Regions from separate parts of the Psychrobacillus sp. FSL K6-2843 genome, predicted to be linked through region 1. Evidence: a T-box and tRNA genes for the amino acid it is inferred to sense, from the RefSeq annotation. Region 1 holds a T-box; the other holds one or more tRNA genes.
What was found. A T-box is a leader RNA that pairs with one kind of tRNA and senses whether it is charged. The one in region 1 lies ahead of trpS (tryptophan--tRNA ligase), so its partner is inferred to be a tRNA-Trp.
Positions count from the first base shown of each region.

Region 2: it has a tRNA-Trp gene. The T-box ahead of trpS (tryptophan--tRNA ligase) is inferred to sense a tRNA for this amino acid. The anticodon was not compared.

Region 1 covers NZ_CP152021.1:1,163,265-1,170,661, reverse strand. The annotation lists gene opp3C (oligopeptide ABC transporter permease) at 1-682, opposite strand, end outside; gene opp3b (oligopeptide ABC transporter permease) at 682-1,614, opposite strand; gene MKY94_RS05685 (peptide ABC transporter substrate-binding protein) at 1,805-3,517, opposite strand; gene MKY94_RS05680 (DUF3899 domain-containing protein) at 3,751-4,095, shown strand; T-box leader at 4,148-4,360, shown strand; gene trpS (tryptophan--tRNA ligase) at 4,406-5,392, shown strand; gene MKY94_RS05670 (oligopeptide ABC transporter substrate-binding protein) at 5,640-7,397, opposite strand, start outside.
Region 2 covers NZ_CP152021.1:3,205,034-3,212,430, forward strand. The annotation lists gene MKY94_RS16240 (alkaline phosphatase family protein) at 1-1,039, opposite strand, end outside; gene MKY94_RS16245 (potassium channel family protein) at 1,221-1,685, opposite strand; tRNA gene MKY94_RS16250 (tRNA-Leu) at 2,189-2,270, opposite strand; tRNA gene MKY94_RS16255 (tRNA-Cys) at 2,302-2,375, opposite strand; tRNA gene MKY94_RS16260 (tRNA-Gly) at 2,382-2,456, opposite strand; tRNA gene MKY94_RS16265 (tRNA-Gln) at 2,463-2,534, opposite strand; tRNA gene MKY94_RS16270 (tRNA-His) at 2,536-2,611, opposite strand; tRNA gene MKY94_RS16275 (tRNA-His) at 2,647-2,722, opposite strand; tRNA gene MKY94_RS16280 (tRNA-Trp) at 2,748-2,821, opposite strand; tRNA gene MKY94_RS16285 (tRNA-Tyr) at 2,831-2,914, opposite strand; tRNA gene MKY94_RS16290 (tRNA-Thr) at 2,924-2,999, opposite strand; tRNA gene MKY94_RS16295 (tRNA-Phe) at 3,004-3,079, opposite strand; tRNA gene MKY94_RS16300 (tRNA-Asp) at 3,102-3,177, opposite strand; tRNA gene MKY94_RS16305 (tRNA-Met) at 3,181-3,257, opposite strand; tRNA gene MKY94_RS16310 (tRNA-Val) at 3,404-3,479, opposite strand; tRNA gene MKY94_RS16315 (tRNA-Glu) at 3,502-3,576, opposite strand; tRNA gene MKY94_RS16320 (tRNA-Ser) at 3,605-3,696, opposite strand; tRNA gene MKY94_RS16325 (tRNA-Asn) at 3,703-3,777, opposite strand; rRNA gene rrf (5S ribosomal RNA) at 3,786-3,901, opposite strand; rRNA gene MKY94_RS16335 (23S ribosomal RNA) at 4,023-6,950, opposite strand; tRNA gene MKY94_RS16340 (tRNA-Ala) at 7,069-7,144, opposite strand; tRNA gene MKY94_RS16345 (tRNA-Ile) at 7,160-7,236, opposite strand; rRNA gene MKY94_RS16350 (16S ribosomal RNA) at 7,344-7,397, opposite strand, start outside.

The DNA.
Region 1 (7,397 bases):
TCTTATATTTCAAAACCTGTGCTCGAACTACACGAGACATACCAATCCATCCGGTTATCGTAATGGCAATAATAATCGCTGTGATACCAGGATCCATAAACATAATCATGAGAATAACGATTACTAAATTTGGAATACCGATAAGAATTTCTACTATACGCTGCATGACGTCGTCTACACGACCACCGTAGTAACCAGAAATTCCTCCATAGGCTACCCCAATTACCATGTCAATTAACGCAGCCATAAAGGCAATGAAAAGAGATACCTGGGTTCCTTCCCATACTCGCGCAAACATGTCACGGCCCAAACCGTCAGTTCCGAACCAATAATATGTGTCTACTTTCTTTAATTCATATAAATCTACTTCTTTACCTGCCAAGTTGCCGTACCCATCCATAATACCCAGTTTTTCAATTCCAGGAACTTTTGGTGGTAAGTTAGCATGGGTAATTGTTTGTGTCTCTGCATCATGCGGGCCAATATGTGGACCAATAAGTGACATAACAAGAATAATCAATAGTATAAAAACACTAACGATAGCAGCTTTATTTTTTCTTATACGGTACCAGGCATCTTTCCAAAAGCTAACACTTGGCTTAGAAATTTTTTCTGCTTGGCTACTATCTACTTGAACTCTGTTAAATGATTCAGCAGGTAACTTTTTTAAGTCTTGACTCATTAGTTCTTACCTCCTGACAAACGAATACGCGGATCAATAATTCCATAAAGCAAATCTATAATGAATATTACAACAATTAAGAATACAGAGAAGAAAATAGTAGTACCCATAATAATAGAATAATCATTTGTATTAATAGATTTAACGAATTGTTCACCGATTCCTGGGATTGCAAATATTTGTTCAATTACTAATGACCCGGTTAGCAATCCAGCCGCCATTGGACCAAGTACTGTTACTAATGGTATTAAAGCATTACGCAAAGCATGTTTAAATGCAATTTCAGTACCATTTGCTCCTTTAGATTTTGCTAGTGTAATATAATCAGAGCTCAATACTTCGACCATCTCTGTTCGAATAAAACGTGCAGCGGTAGCTAACGGTCCCATAGCTAATGCAATCGACGGCATAATACTTGAAGCCCATCCATCTTTCCATAAAGCCACAGGAAGTATTTGCCATTTCACACCTAACCAATATTGTAATAATGTTGCAAATACAAAAGATGGTATAGAAATACCGATAATAGCAACGATTGTACTGCTATAATCCCAAATTGTATTTTGTTTTAAAGCAGCAATCATTCCAAGAATAATTCCTACTAAAACACCTGCAATCAGACCTTGAGCACCAATTTGGAAAGACGGTCCGATTCGGCTAAGAATTAAATCAGTAACTTCAGCATTTTTAAACTGAAACGAGTTACCTAAATCACCTTGAACTAAGTTAAGCATGTAATTTGCATACTGGACGGGAATGGGATCATTCAATCCATATTTCGCTTCCACTATTTCAAGTTGAGCTGGGGATAGTTTTGAAGCAGAGCTTATAGGGGATCCTGGTAGCGTCTTCATCAAGAAAAATGTAGCTGTAGCAATCAGGAAAAGCGTGATAAACATATAAAAAACACGACGCAGAATATATTTTGCCATCTTTGCACCTCCTAAATTTTATAAATAATTTTACTAATCTATATATTAAACAAAAAAAATAGTAATTTGTCAAAATTATATTTTATAGTAAAAATATTTCGTATATTTCGACTCATTTAAAAAGAGAGTATATGTTCCTAAAGGAATACATATACTCTCATTTTATGAGATTTTTACAGCTTTATACTAATTAGTTTTTACCTTCGATATATGCCCATTTGTAGCTATAGTCTCCACCAATTTGGTGAGATACAACACCTTTAACATATGGTTTTAGAAGTTGCATAGTACCACGTTGGTAAATCGGTCCAATACCGAAATCTTCATCAATTAGAAGTTTTTCAGCATCAGCAAGTGCTTGCCAACGAGCTTCTGCGTCTAGTGCTAATTCAGTGTTAGCAGAATTTACTAGCTCATCATATTTAGGGTTTGAATAAGACATTTGGTTGTTACCACCGTCAGTTAACCATAAATTCATGAAAGTGTAAGGATCTTGGTAATCTGGTCCCCAACCTGCAACTTGAATGTCATAGTCTTGATTTGTGTCAAGATCTAAGCGCACAGCAAATGGTACTTCTTTAAGAGTAACAGTTAAACCTGGTAGGTTTGTTTCTAATTGGTTTTTGAAATACTCATCCATTTTTTTAGAAATATCAGTGTCTCCACCAAGAATTTCTAGAGTAAGCTCAGTAACGCCTAATTCTTTTAATCCTTTATCCCAAGCTGCTTTCGCTTCTTCTACGTTAAAAACAGACATATCTCCATTTACATCGCGGAAGTCATTAGCATCAGCATCAAAAGTAAATCCTTTTGGTACTAAGTAGTGAGCTGGAACAGAACCATTAGCTAAAACTACATCAACTAAATCTTGCTTATTGATTGCTTTTGAAACTGCTTCACGAATATTTACGTTAGCAAGTGGAGTTGGCTCTCCATTACGTTGTTGATTGTACTTGAAGTAGAATACAGATGCATCCATTTCAGTCACTAGTTCTGGATCATTAGCATATTGCATTGCGTATTCACCAGATAGACCAGCACGGTCTTTTTCACCATTACTGTAAAGGTTAACAGCAGTAGCTGTCTCTTTTACTACATCGTAGTTAATTTCAGTAAGTTTAACAGTGTCTTTATCCCAATATTGTTCGTTTTTAACTAGTTTCCAGTTTAACCCTGTTCCATCCCAATCTTGTAATGCGAATGGACCGTTGTATAAAAGTGCTTCAGAGTTTTTAGAGTAATTTGCACCTTGAGTTGTAACGAATTCTTCTTTTTGTGGTAAGAATGTTCCAAATGACATTAATGACAAGAAGTAAGGAACTGGTTTTTCAAGAGTAACTTCTAATGTTTTCTCATCAAGAGCTTTAACACCTAATTCAGTATACTCAACTTCACCTGCAACAATTTGAGTTGCATTTTTGATAACGCCTTCCATCATGTATGGACCGTATTCAGATGCAGTATCTGGGTTCATAGCGCGTTTCCAAGCAAATTCAAAGTCATTTGCAGTTACTGGAGAACCATCAGACCAATTAGCATCACGTAATTTGAACGTATAAACTAATCCATCTTCAGAAATAGTTGGCTCACCTTCAGCAATAGCAGGTATAGCTACGTTTTCTTGGTTCAAACGATAAAGACCTTCATTTATGTTGCCTAGTAGATCGAAACCTACTGAGTCAGTTACTAAAGCAGAGTCAAGAGTTGGAATTTCAGCACCCGCGATTAAGTTTAGTACTTGCTCTTCATCAATTTTTGCTTCTTCTGGAGCTTCTGTTTCTGGTTTGTCTGTTGAGTCTGGTTTGTCAGCTGGTTCTGCTTCCTTTTCGCCGCCACATGCAGCTAGGAATAGCCCTACAACTAACAGTAGGCTTAATAGCCATACTAATTTGCTATTCTTCAAAAAAATAACCTCCCTAATATTCAGAAAAATTCATTACATTTATTATTATACATTTTATAAGAGAGTTGTACATAGCTTTTTATAAATATTTTTACAGTCTTGTAACAAAATCATTACATTGTCCTAACGATTGTGAAAATTTAGTAACTATTTTGTTAATTATTTTCTTTGTTTTTTATTAGTTTTGATTATTTTAAACAAATCTTCTATAATATTTTTGATAGAGGTGAAATATGAAAAAGAAGATAATATATTTTTTAAGTGCACAGATTATAATCTTTTTGCTAATACTTTTAATATATAAACATATCGATTTGGAAACATACGCTAATATTTCCTTCTATATAGGAGGAGGTATAACATTTTTAGGATTAGTAACATATGTTGTTTCAGGCGGATTTTTTGATTTATATGTATCTAGCTCCAGAAAATTTTTTACGCGAAAGCACTTAAGAGATGAAATAGAAAATATGCGACTTCCTTCCGAAGTTTTCTCCTTCTCCCCTAAGCCAATTCTCGCGTTAGGGTTATCTATTTTAGCTTGTACTTGTATTGCATTATTTTTCTATTATGGATAATTTTATCCCTTGATTTTTGAGTTTCTTCTATATATAATAATCAAAACTATATATAAGAGCTTTGAGGAAGAAAAGTACATTTATATCGTATGTTTAGAGAGTCTGCGGTTGCTGCGAGCAGATCATACCTTAAATGGAATGGGCTTCTGAGCAGTATGAGTGAAACTTAAGTAGCTTATACCGTTTCCTTCACGTTATGAAGAAGAGTGGCTATTTTTTTAGCAAGCTGGGTGGTACCACGGATATTACATCATTCGTCCCTTTTATAGGGATGCATGATGTTTTTTTATATTCTAAGGAGGAAAATTGAATGAAAACACTTTTTTCAGGCGTACAACCAACCGGTACAATTACATTAGGGAATTATATTGGTGCATTTAGACAGTTTATAGATTTACAAAATGAGAATGAATGTATTTTTTGTATCGTGGACCAGCATGCGATTACAGTTGCACAGGATCCACAGGAGCTACAAAAACATATTCGTTCCCTAGCCGCCTTATATCTAGCTGTAGGAATTGATCCAGAAAAATCTATTCTGTTTGTACAATCAGAAGTTCCCGCTCACGCAAAAGCAGGATGGATGATGCAATGTATTTCTCATATTGGGGAATTAGAAAGAATGACTCAATTTAAAGATAAATCGGATGGCAAAGACGGAGTTACTGCTGGGCTATTAACTTACCCACCGCTAATGGCGGCTGACATTCTTCTTTACCAAACAAATATTGTGCCTGTTGGGGATGACCAGAAGCAGCATATTGAACTAACTCGGGATTTGGCTGAACGATTTAATAAAAGATATGGGAATGTTTTAACTATACCCGAAATTCAGCTACCTAAATACGGCGCTCGTATCAAATCACTTCAAGATCCAATGAAGAAAATGAGCAAGTCGGATCCCAACCAAAAAGCAACCATTCGTATTTTAGATACACCAAAGCAAATAGAAAAGAAAATTAAAAGCTCTGTCACCGATTCAGAAGGTATCGTAGCCTTTGACCCTGAAAACAAACCAGGAGTTTCAAATTTATTAACAATAGAATCAGCTTTAACAGGTACACCGATTCCTACGCTCGTTGCAAACTACGAAGGAAAAGGCTACGGAGATTTTAAAGCATCTGTTGCTGAAGCAATTATTAATCATTTTGCTCCTATTCAACAAAGATATGAGGAATTACTAAATTCATCAGAATTAGATTCCATTCTAGATCGCGGAGCAGAAAAGGCTAACCAATTGGCAAATGATACACTTGCTAAGATGGAAGCCGCAATGGGTCTCGGTAGAAGACGCTAATCGTTAATCCCAATATTGATATACAAAAGATGATAAAGTCCTTAGAGTTAAGCATATATAGTAAAACAGAACTCCAAGAATAGCCTAAAGATAGAAAGTTTAAATATAACACTAGGTGGGAGCAGCTGATAATTGCTATTCCATAGCTTATTAAGAATATTAGTAGTCTCATTAGTATCACATCCTTCTTAAAACATATGAAAAACCGCTCCTAAACTTTCGTCTAGGAGCGGTTTTTTTATCAATATTATTTAGCAGATTTAATTGGCTCTTCAGCAGTTAGTTCAAGTTCATGTAAGTAAGTGCCTTCTGAGTAATCAATATTATAGTTTTTAAGTCGTTTGTTAACTGGAATGATCTCAAATCTGTAAGTTAGTGGAATTACAACTGCCATTTCTTCCATATGCTCTTGGAATGCTCTAAATTGCTCAGCGCGATATGCTGAGTCAAAAGCTTTTGGTGAGTTTATGTTAGCTAATGTATCCTCTAAGAAGTCAGATGTGTAACGACTATAGTTAAACTTTGCTTTCTTTGAATATAAGCCCGATGGTGATGGGTCAGATCCTGTTCCAAATGCTGCCGTATACATGTCAATTTCAGGATCATCTGCTTCTACCATGTCATAGAATGCATTAAATTCAATTGTGCGTCCAGTAGTTAACTTAACATTTAAGCCAACATCTTTCCAATTTTGCAAGAAGAATTGAGTGATATCTTCCGCTATATCATCACCAGCAGCTGTAGCATACTTAATTTCAAATGGTTTACCTTCTGGATCTTCGCGAAGACCATCATTGTTAACATCTTTATAACCAGCTTCATCTAATAATGCATTCGCTTTATCTGGATCATAAGTGTAACCTTGTAAAGATTTATCATAGAATGATTTAAATACTGGGGGTAACATAGAGTTCGCACGTTCACGGAGGTTATTATAATATACTTCAGCAACTTGTTCTACATCTAAAGCATATCCCATTGCTTGACGTAATTTTTGATCTCCCATTTTAGCGTTTTCGATGTCTGTTACTACTTCCCCTTTTGTAGAATCCCATTTACCTACTTTAAACGCTAGGTATTGGTAATACAATTCTTGTCGTCCTAAAATTTCAAGATTATCAAAGTTTTTAATTTCTTCAATTTTTGCTGCACTGAAATTTGAAGCGATATCATACTCTCCAGATTGCATAGCAACTGAAATAGAAGTTGGTGGTACTACTTTTACTAATACGCCGTCTAATTTTGGTTTACCTCTCCAGTGATTTTCATTTGCTACTAATTGTACTGATTCACCAGGGACAATTTTTTCTATCACGAACGCACCAAGTGTGACTGGATTTTTTCGAACTGGATCAGATTCAATTAGAGTAGCCACTGGTAAATCTTTAACAATATGGCTTGGCTCTGCATAAGTCCACAGTCCATCTCCTCCACTAAATATTGCCGGTGAGACTTGAATTAGTGAAATTTCTAAAGTTGTTTCATCAATTTTCTTTAACCCGGAAATAGTATCTGCTTTACCATCATGATACTCAATTGCGCCAACTATATTTTGAAAATCTGCATCATAACGTACACCAGTATAATCTGGATGACCAATAATTAAATATGGTTGAATTAAATCTTCCACTTTAAGAGGTTCTCCGTCAGACCATTTTATACCCTCACGGATTTTAATAGTTGCTTTTTTGTTTTCTTGATCTACTTCTAGGCTAGCAATTCCTTTATCACTAATCAAGAAGTCTCCATCTATTTCAAAGATAGAATTAGATGCATATTGTAAAATTTCTGCATCATAGGCATCTTCATAAAGCGAATAAGCGAATACCCCTTGGAATGGGCTATCCTTAACTAACGCAACTTTTAAGGTACCTCCAGAAATTGCGTTTCCTTCTGTTTCCATAGAGATTGGGAATGGAGAATCATTTTCTTCAGTGGCTGTCTCTTTCTCCGCTTCCTCTTTCTCATCCTTCTCTCCATCATCTTTTTTCCCAGAATCGGAAGT
Region 2 (7,397 bases), 2.0 Mb from region 1:
CGATTGCCAACTGCACATTTTCTTTTCCACGTTCCCAGAATGTGTAACCCTTCAACAAGTCATTTAAATCGATTAAACCCATTTCCTTCTTTTCCTTGACTGATGATTGTCCACTATCACCAAGGACAATCCAGGTTACCTCTTGAATGGCCTCTTCCCAAGATCTAAAACTACCGAACATTTCCTGGATCGCTTGATCAGCCTTTTCAATCGCTGTACTATCAGTAGGACCGTTTTTGTGTATGGAAGCATCAGCATCCGGAAGATAAGCGAGCGTAAACGGAGGAAGCTTCTTTTGTTCAATTAAGTACGTCATCTCATTTACGGTAAAATCATTATTAACACCCATTCGTTTCCAGCTGTATTTATATTTGTCGTTCTCTGGATTATATTGAGATAAGGCACCGAGCGACAAAATCATTGGACCATTCACCTCTAGTTCTTTTGGCAATAAATCTGCAAAAGAAAGAAGCTTAGGGACATTTAATTTTTGGGGAATGCTTCCCCTATATAAGAGACCATTGATGGAAGCAGATTGCATTTTGGCGTTCGCAAGTTCTTCGTGAATCGTAAAAACATCTTTACTTAGATGCGATTCATTCAGGTGAATAACACTATCCGCTGCCACATGCTTTATCCCGTTATCCCACATTTCCCTTATACCACTCCCATAGCTAATCATACGATTCTCATCCTTTTTAAACCATATCAATCCTGGTAGTTTATGTCGGTCTGCATATGTTCCCGTCAACAAGGTGCTATCAATCGTAACTGACATAGTTGGATAAGAGCTAATAAACTCTGGATAAAAATCACCGTTCTTTGTTAAAAATGAGAAAGCAGGTGCCTTCCCCTCTTTCAGTGCCTCTTGTAGCGGCTCAGTCATTAATGAATCGACAACAATAAGAACCACCGGCTTTTTGGAGGCTGCTATCTTTACTTCATTAAGCTTTTTTGTCGGAGACATAGAAATACTCAATACAAGGCCTCCGCATATAACAAGCAATAAAGCTAATATGATGAGTATTGTTTTCTTCACTGTAGTCACCTATCTTCCATTCGTAGCTTTAGTATGGTGATTTACAAATGAATACATGCTTGTTTATTGTTAAAAACTCATGTTTAGTCAGAAAGTATGTAAGAATATTCATCGACATCCATTTATATATATCAAACATAAAAAGAAAACACCTTCACCGGTTGATTTATCTTTATAAGAATCAAAATTGTTCATCTGCTTCAACTATCTTTTTCTCCATCACCGCCATTGCTTTGCTCACCTTCTTTTTCGTTTTTTGTGCTTTCCCCGGGCTATCTTCCTTTTCACCCAAAGCTCTGATAAAAAATGCGGTTGGCAACAAAAGACCGATGGCTGCTTGTATAAGTGCAAAGAATCGCGCCTTTCCGACAGGTACCAAGTCCCCATAACCTACTGATAATATGGTGACTCCACTGAAATAGAGATAATCCAAAAAATTCTCTCCTCCATCTTTCCCCTCTTCAGTGCTAACTCTTACTACATCCCCTTCCATGGACAATAAATAATAAAGAACAGCAAATCCAAAGGTAATGCCAAGCATAGTAAAAAATAGTTTTTGGAATAAAGTTGACTGAAAATAACTTTTCTTATACTTACGACCTGAAAAGAAATAGTATAAGTTTGTTACCATAAATAAAATCGTCAATCCCATTAGTATCGTGGAAAACATGCATCTATCCCTCTCCTATCGTCTCTCTAGTTCATTCAGTTTTAGTTGTATGAATTCCTCGATAATGAATATAATTAATGTCGATATGACTATCTTGTCAATCGAATATAAAATATATACAAATTAATTAATATAGGAAACGGAATAGAGATATATTCTCAATTCATGGATTAAGACATTTGCATGCTAGTGTACATATGTATAATAAAGTATTAATTTAGTAAGTAAGTGATCGTATAGGACATAAAGACATTGAAATGACTCTCAAGGGATTATTCTAATGAAATAAAAGAACTGAGGATAGAAGATGAGAAAGCTTATGACGTCTGTGTAAAACATAAGTAAAAAAATTAAAATCAATGGAAACTATTAAAAAATAATCATGAATGAGAATATAAAAAAAGCTTACAAAAGCTGCGGTAACAGCATTCATAAGCTTTAGTCAAAATATCAAATTGGATGTGATATTTCATAATAGATACCGGTGGTCGGGGTCGAACCGACACATCCGAAGATACGGGATTTTGAGTCCCGCGCGTCTGCCAATTCCGCCACACCGGCATAATGAAGGCAGTAAATACTTTTTAAAAATTGGAGGCGGCAACCGGATTTGAACCGGTGATAAAGGTGTTGCAGACCTGTGCCTTACCACTTGGCTATGCCGCCTTAATTTGGAGCGGAAGACGAGGTTCGAACTCGCGACCCCCACCTTGGCAAGGTGGTGTTCTACCACTGAACTACTTCCGCAAAAAACTGGGGTACCTGGATTCGAACCAGGGCATGACGGAATCAAAATCCGTTGCCTTACCGCTTGGCTATACCCCAATGGGGCGACCGATGGGAATTGAACCCACGAATGCCGGAATCACAATCCGGTGCGTTAACCACTTCGCCACGACCGCCACAGAATAAAAAAAAGAGCTAACTAAAAGGAATATGGGGCGACTGATGGGAATTGAACCCACGAATGCCGGAATCACAATCCGGTGCGTTAACCACTTCGCCACAACCGCCATTATTCAAAGTTAACTTATTATTTGGCAGGGGCAGTAGGAATCGAACCCACATCAAAGGTTTTGGAGACCTCTATTCTACCGTTAAACTATGCCCCTATTAAAAACTGGTGGAGGGGGACGGATTCGAACCGCCGAACCCTAAGGAGCGGATTTACAGTCCGCCGCGTTTAGCCACTTCGCTACCCCTCCACTGGTGAGTGGTGCCGGAAAGAGGACTTGAACCCCCAACCTACTGATTACAAGTCAGTTGCTCTACCAATTGAGCTATTCCGGCATAATGGTGGCTCAGGACGGAATCGAACCGCCGACACAAGGATTTTCAGTCCTTTGCTCTACCGACTGAGCTACTGAGCCACATATGTATTTTAAAGATAAATGGCGGTCCCGACCGGGATCGAACCGGCGATCTCCTGCGTGACAGGCAGGCATGTTAACCGCTACACCACGGGACCATTTGGTTGCGGGGACAGGATTTGAACCTGTGACCTTCGGGTTATGAGCCCGACGAGCTACCGAACTGCTCCACCCCGCGACAATAAGAAAGTGTTGAAATTTAAATCAACTACGCAATTAGTGAATTTTACGTCTTCCACGCTACGCTTGCGTCGACGTTAATCGCTTTCTTCGTGAAACGATTTGCTCCACCCCGCGACAATAATATATGTTGAAAATTTATAATGGTGGAGGATGACGGGCTCGAACCGCCGACCCTCTGCTTGTAAGGCAGATGCTCTCCCAGCTGAGCTAATCCTCCATAATGCTGGTTTTAATTTAAATGGTGACCCCTACGGGATTCGAACCCGTGTTACCGCCGTGAAAGGGCGGTGTCTTAACCGCTTGACCAAGGGGCCATTATATTATGTAAAGAAGAAATCTATCTGGCGGAGAGCAAGGGATTTGAACCCTTGAGACAGTGTTACCCGTCTACACGATTTCCAATCGTGCTCCTTCGGCCACTCGGACAGCTCTCCTAGAAATGGCTCCGAAGGTAGGACTCGAACCTACGACCGATCGGTTAACAGCCGATTGCTCTACCACTGAGCTACTTCGGAATGATATCGCCTAGCGACGTCCTACTCTTGCAGGGGGAGACCCCCAACTACCATCGGCGCTGAAGAGCTTAACTTCCGTGTTCGGTATGGGAACGGGTGTGACCTCTTCGCCATCATCACTAGACTTGAATAATTACTGAAAGACATTTTCTATTATAACAAGTCTGTAGATTATTACAAGTGTTATTTTAATAAAAATTTATTCTTTCAAAACTGAATAAACTGACATCTTAGAAACAAACAATTTGGTTAAGTCCTCGATCGATTAGTATTCGTCAGCTGCACGTGTCGCCACGCTTCCACCCCGAACCTATCTACCTCATCGTCTTTGAGGGATCTTACTTACTTGCGTAATGGGAAATCTCATCTTGAGGGGGGCTTCGTGCTTAGATGCTTTCAGCACTTATCCCGTCCACACATAGCTACCCAGCGATGCCCTTGGCAGAACAACTGGTACACCAGCGGTGTGTCCATCCCGGTCCTCTCGTACTAAGGACAGCTCCTCTCAAATTTCCTACGCCCACGACGGATAGGGACCGAACTGTCTCACGACGTTCTGAACCCAGCTCGCGTACCGCTTTAATGGGCGAACAGCCCAACCCTTGGGACCGACTACAGCCCCAGGATGCGATGAGCCGACATCGAGGTGCCAAACCTCCCCGTCGATGTGGACTCTTGGGGGAGATAAGCCTGTTATCCCCGGGGTAGCTTTTATCCGTTGAGCGATGGCCCTTCCATGCGGAACCACCGGATCACTAAGCCCGTCTTTCGACCCTGCTCGACTTGTAGGTCTCGCAGTCAAGCTCCCTTCTGCCTTTACACTCTTCGAATGATTTCCAACCATTCTGAGGGAACCTTTGGGCGCCTCCGTTACACTTTAGGAGGCGACCGCCCCAGTCAAACTGCCCGCCTGACACTGTCTCCTACCCGGGTTACGGGTATGGGTTAGAATTTCAATACAACCAGGGTAGTATCCCACCGACGCCTCCTCCGAAGCTGGCGCTCCGGGCTCTAAGGCTCCTACCTATCCTGTACAAGTTGCACCAAAATTCAATATCAAGCTACAGTAAAGCTCCACGGGGTCTTTCCGTCCTGTCGCGGGTAACCTGCATCTTCACAGGTACTATAATTTCACCGAGTCTCTCGTTGAGACAGTGCCCAGATCGTTACGCCTTTCGTGCGGGTCGGAACTTACCCGACAAGGAATTTCGCTACCTTAGGACCGTTATAGTTACGGCCGCCGTTTACTGGGGCTTCAATTCGCACCTTCGCTTGCGCTAAGCACTCCTCTTAACCTTCCAGCACCGGGCAGGCGTCAGCCCCTATACTTCACCTTACGGTTTTGCAGAGACCTGTGTTTTTGCTAAACAGTCGCCTGGGCCTATTCACTGCGGCTCTTCTAGGCTATACACCCAAAAGAGCACCCCTTCTCCCGAAGTTACGGGGTCATTTTGCCGAGTTCCTTAACGAGAGTTCTCTCGCTCACCTTAGGATTCTCTCCTCGACTACCTGTGTCGGTTTGCGGTACGGGCACCTCCCACCTCGTTAGAGGCTTTTCTTGGCAGTGTGAAATCAGGAACTTCGGACTAAGTCCTCGCCATCACAGCTCAATGTTACAGAGTGCGGATTTGCCTACACTCACACCTCACTGCTTGGACGTGCATAACCAACAGCACGCTTACCCTATCCTACTGCGTCCCCCCATCACTCAAACGGTGGGGTGGTGGTACAGGAATATCAACCTGTTGTCCATCGTCTACGCCTATCGGCCTCGACTTAGGTCCCGACTAACCCTGAGCGGACGAGCCTTCCTCAGGAAACCTTAGTCATACGGTGGATGGGATTCTCACCCATCTTTCGCTACTCATACCGGCATTCTCACTTCTAAGCGCTCCACCAGTCCTTCCGGTCTGACTTCAACGCCCTTAGAACGCTCTCCTACCACTGATACCAAAGGTATCAATCCACAGCTTCGGTGATTTGTTTAGCCCCGATACATTTTCGGCGCAGCGTCACTCGACCAGTGAGCTATTACGCACTCTTTAAATGATGGCTGCTTCTAAGCCAACATCCTGGTTGTCTAAGCAACGCCACATCCTTTTCCACTTAACAAATACTTTGGGACCTTAGCTGGTGGTCTGGGCTGTTTCCCTCTTGACTACGGATCTTATCACTCGCAGTCTGACTCCCAAACATAAATCATTGGCATTCGGAGTTTGTCTGAATTCGGTAACCCGGGATGGGCCCCTAGTCCAAACAGTGCTCTACCTCCAAGATTCTAACGTTTGAGGCTAGCCCTAAAGCTATTTCGGAGAGAACCAGCTATCTCCAGGTTCGATTGGAATTTCTCCGCTACCCACACCTCATCCCCGCACTTTTCAACGTGCGTGGGTTCGGACCTCCAGTAAGTGTTACCTTACCTTCATCCTGGACATGGGTAGATCACCTGGTTTCGGGTCTACGACCACATACTCATTCGCCCTATTCAGACTCGCTTTCGCTGCGGCTCCGTCTTCTCAACTTAACCTCGCATGTAATCGTAACTCGCCGGTTCATTCTACAAAAGGCACGCCATCACCCGTTAACGGGCTTTGACTATTTGTAGGCACACGGTTTCAGGGTCTATTTCACTCCCCTTCCGGGGTGCTTTTCACCTTTCCCTCACGGTACTGGTTCACTATCGGTCACTAGGTAGTATTTAGCCTTGGGAGATGGTCCTCCCGGATTCCGACGGAATTTCACGTGTTCCGCCGTACTCAGGATACACTCTGGAGGGAATGAATTTTGGACTACGGGGCTTTTACCCTATCCTGCGGACCTTTCCAGGTCGCTTCATCTAACTCATTCTTTTGTAACTCCGTATAGAGTGTCCTACAACCCCAAGAGGCAAGCCTCTTGGTTTGGGCTCTTCCCGTTTCGCTCGCCGCTACTCAGGGAATCGAATTTTCTTTCTCTTCCTCCAGGTACTTAGATGTTTCAGTTCCCTGGGTGTGTCTCAGATGCGCTATGTATTCACGCAAATGTACTGCCCCATTACGGGCAGTGGGTTTCCCCATTCGGAAATCTCCGGATCGAAGCTCACTTACAGCTCCCCGAAGCATATCGGTGTTAGTGCCGTCCTTCGTCGACTCCTAGTGCCAAGGCATCCACCGTGCGCCCTTATTAACTTAACCTAAAAGTTAAAAGTACTACACTTGCAATCACGTAAGTGATCACAATTTGAATATCTTGCGTTTGTTTCTTTTTTTGATGTCGTTTTATCCAGTTTTCAAAGAACAATTATATTTTTAATGGTGGAGCCTAGCGGGATCGAACCGCTGACCTCCTGCGTGCAAGGCAGGCGCTCTCCCAGCTGAGCTAAGGCCCCGAAATTAAAAAGGTATGGTGGGCCTAAATGGACTCGAACCATCGACCTCACGCTTATCAGGCGTGCGCTCTAACCAGCTGAGCTATAGGCCCTCTTTGAATTTCCATATCTATTAAATGTTAATATACATGAACATTCAAAACTGAACTGCAAAACGTTAAGATACAGATAAAGATCTGTATTCCGAATATATCCTTAGAAAGGAGGTGATCCAGCCGCACCTTCCGATACGGCTACCTTGTTACGACTTCAC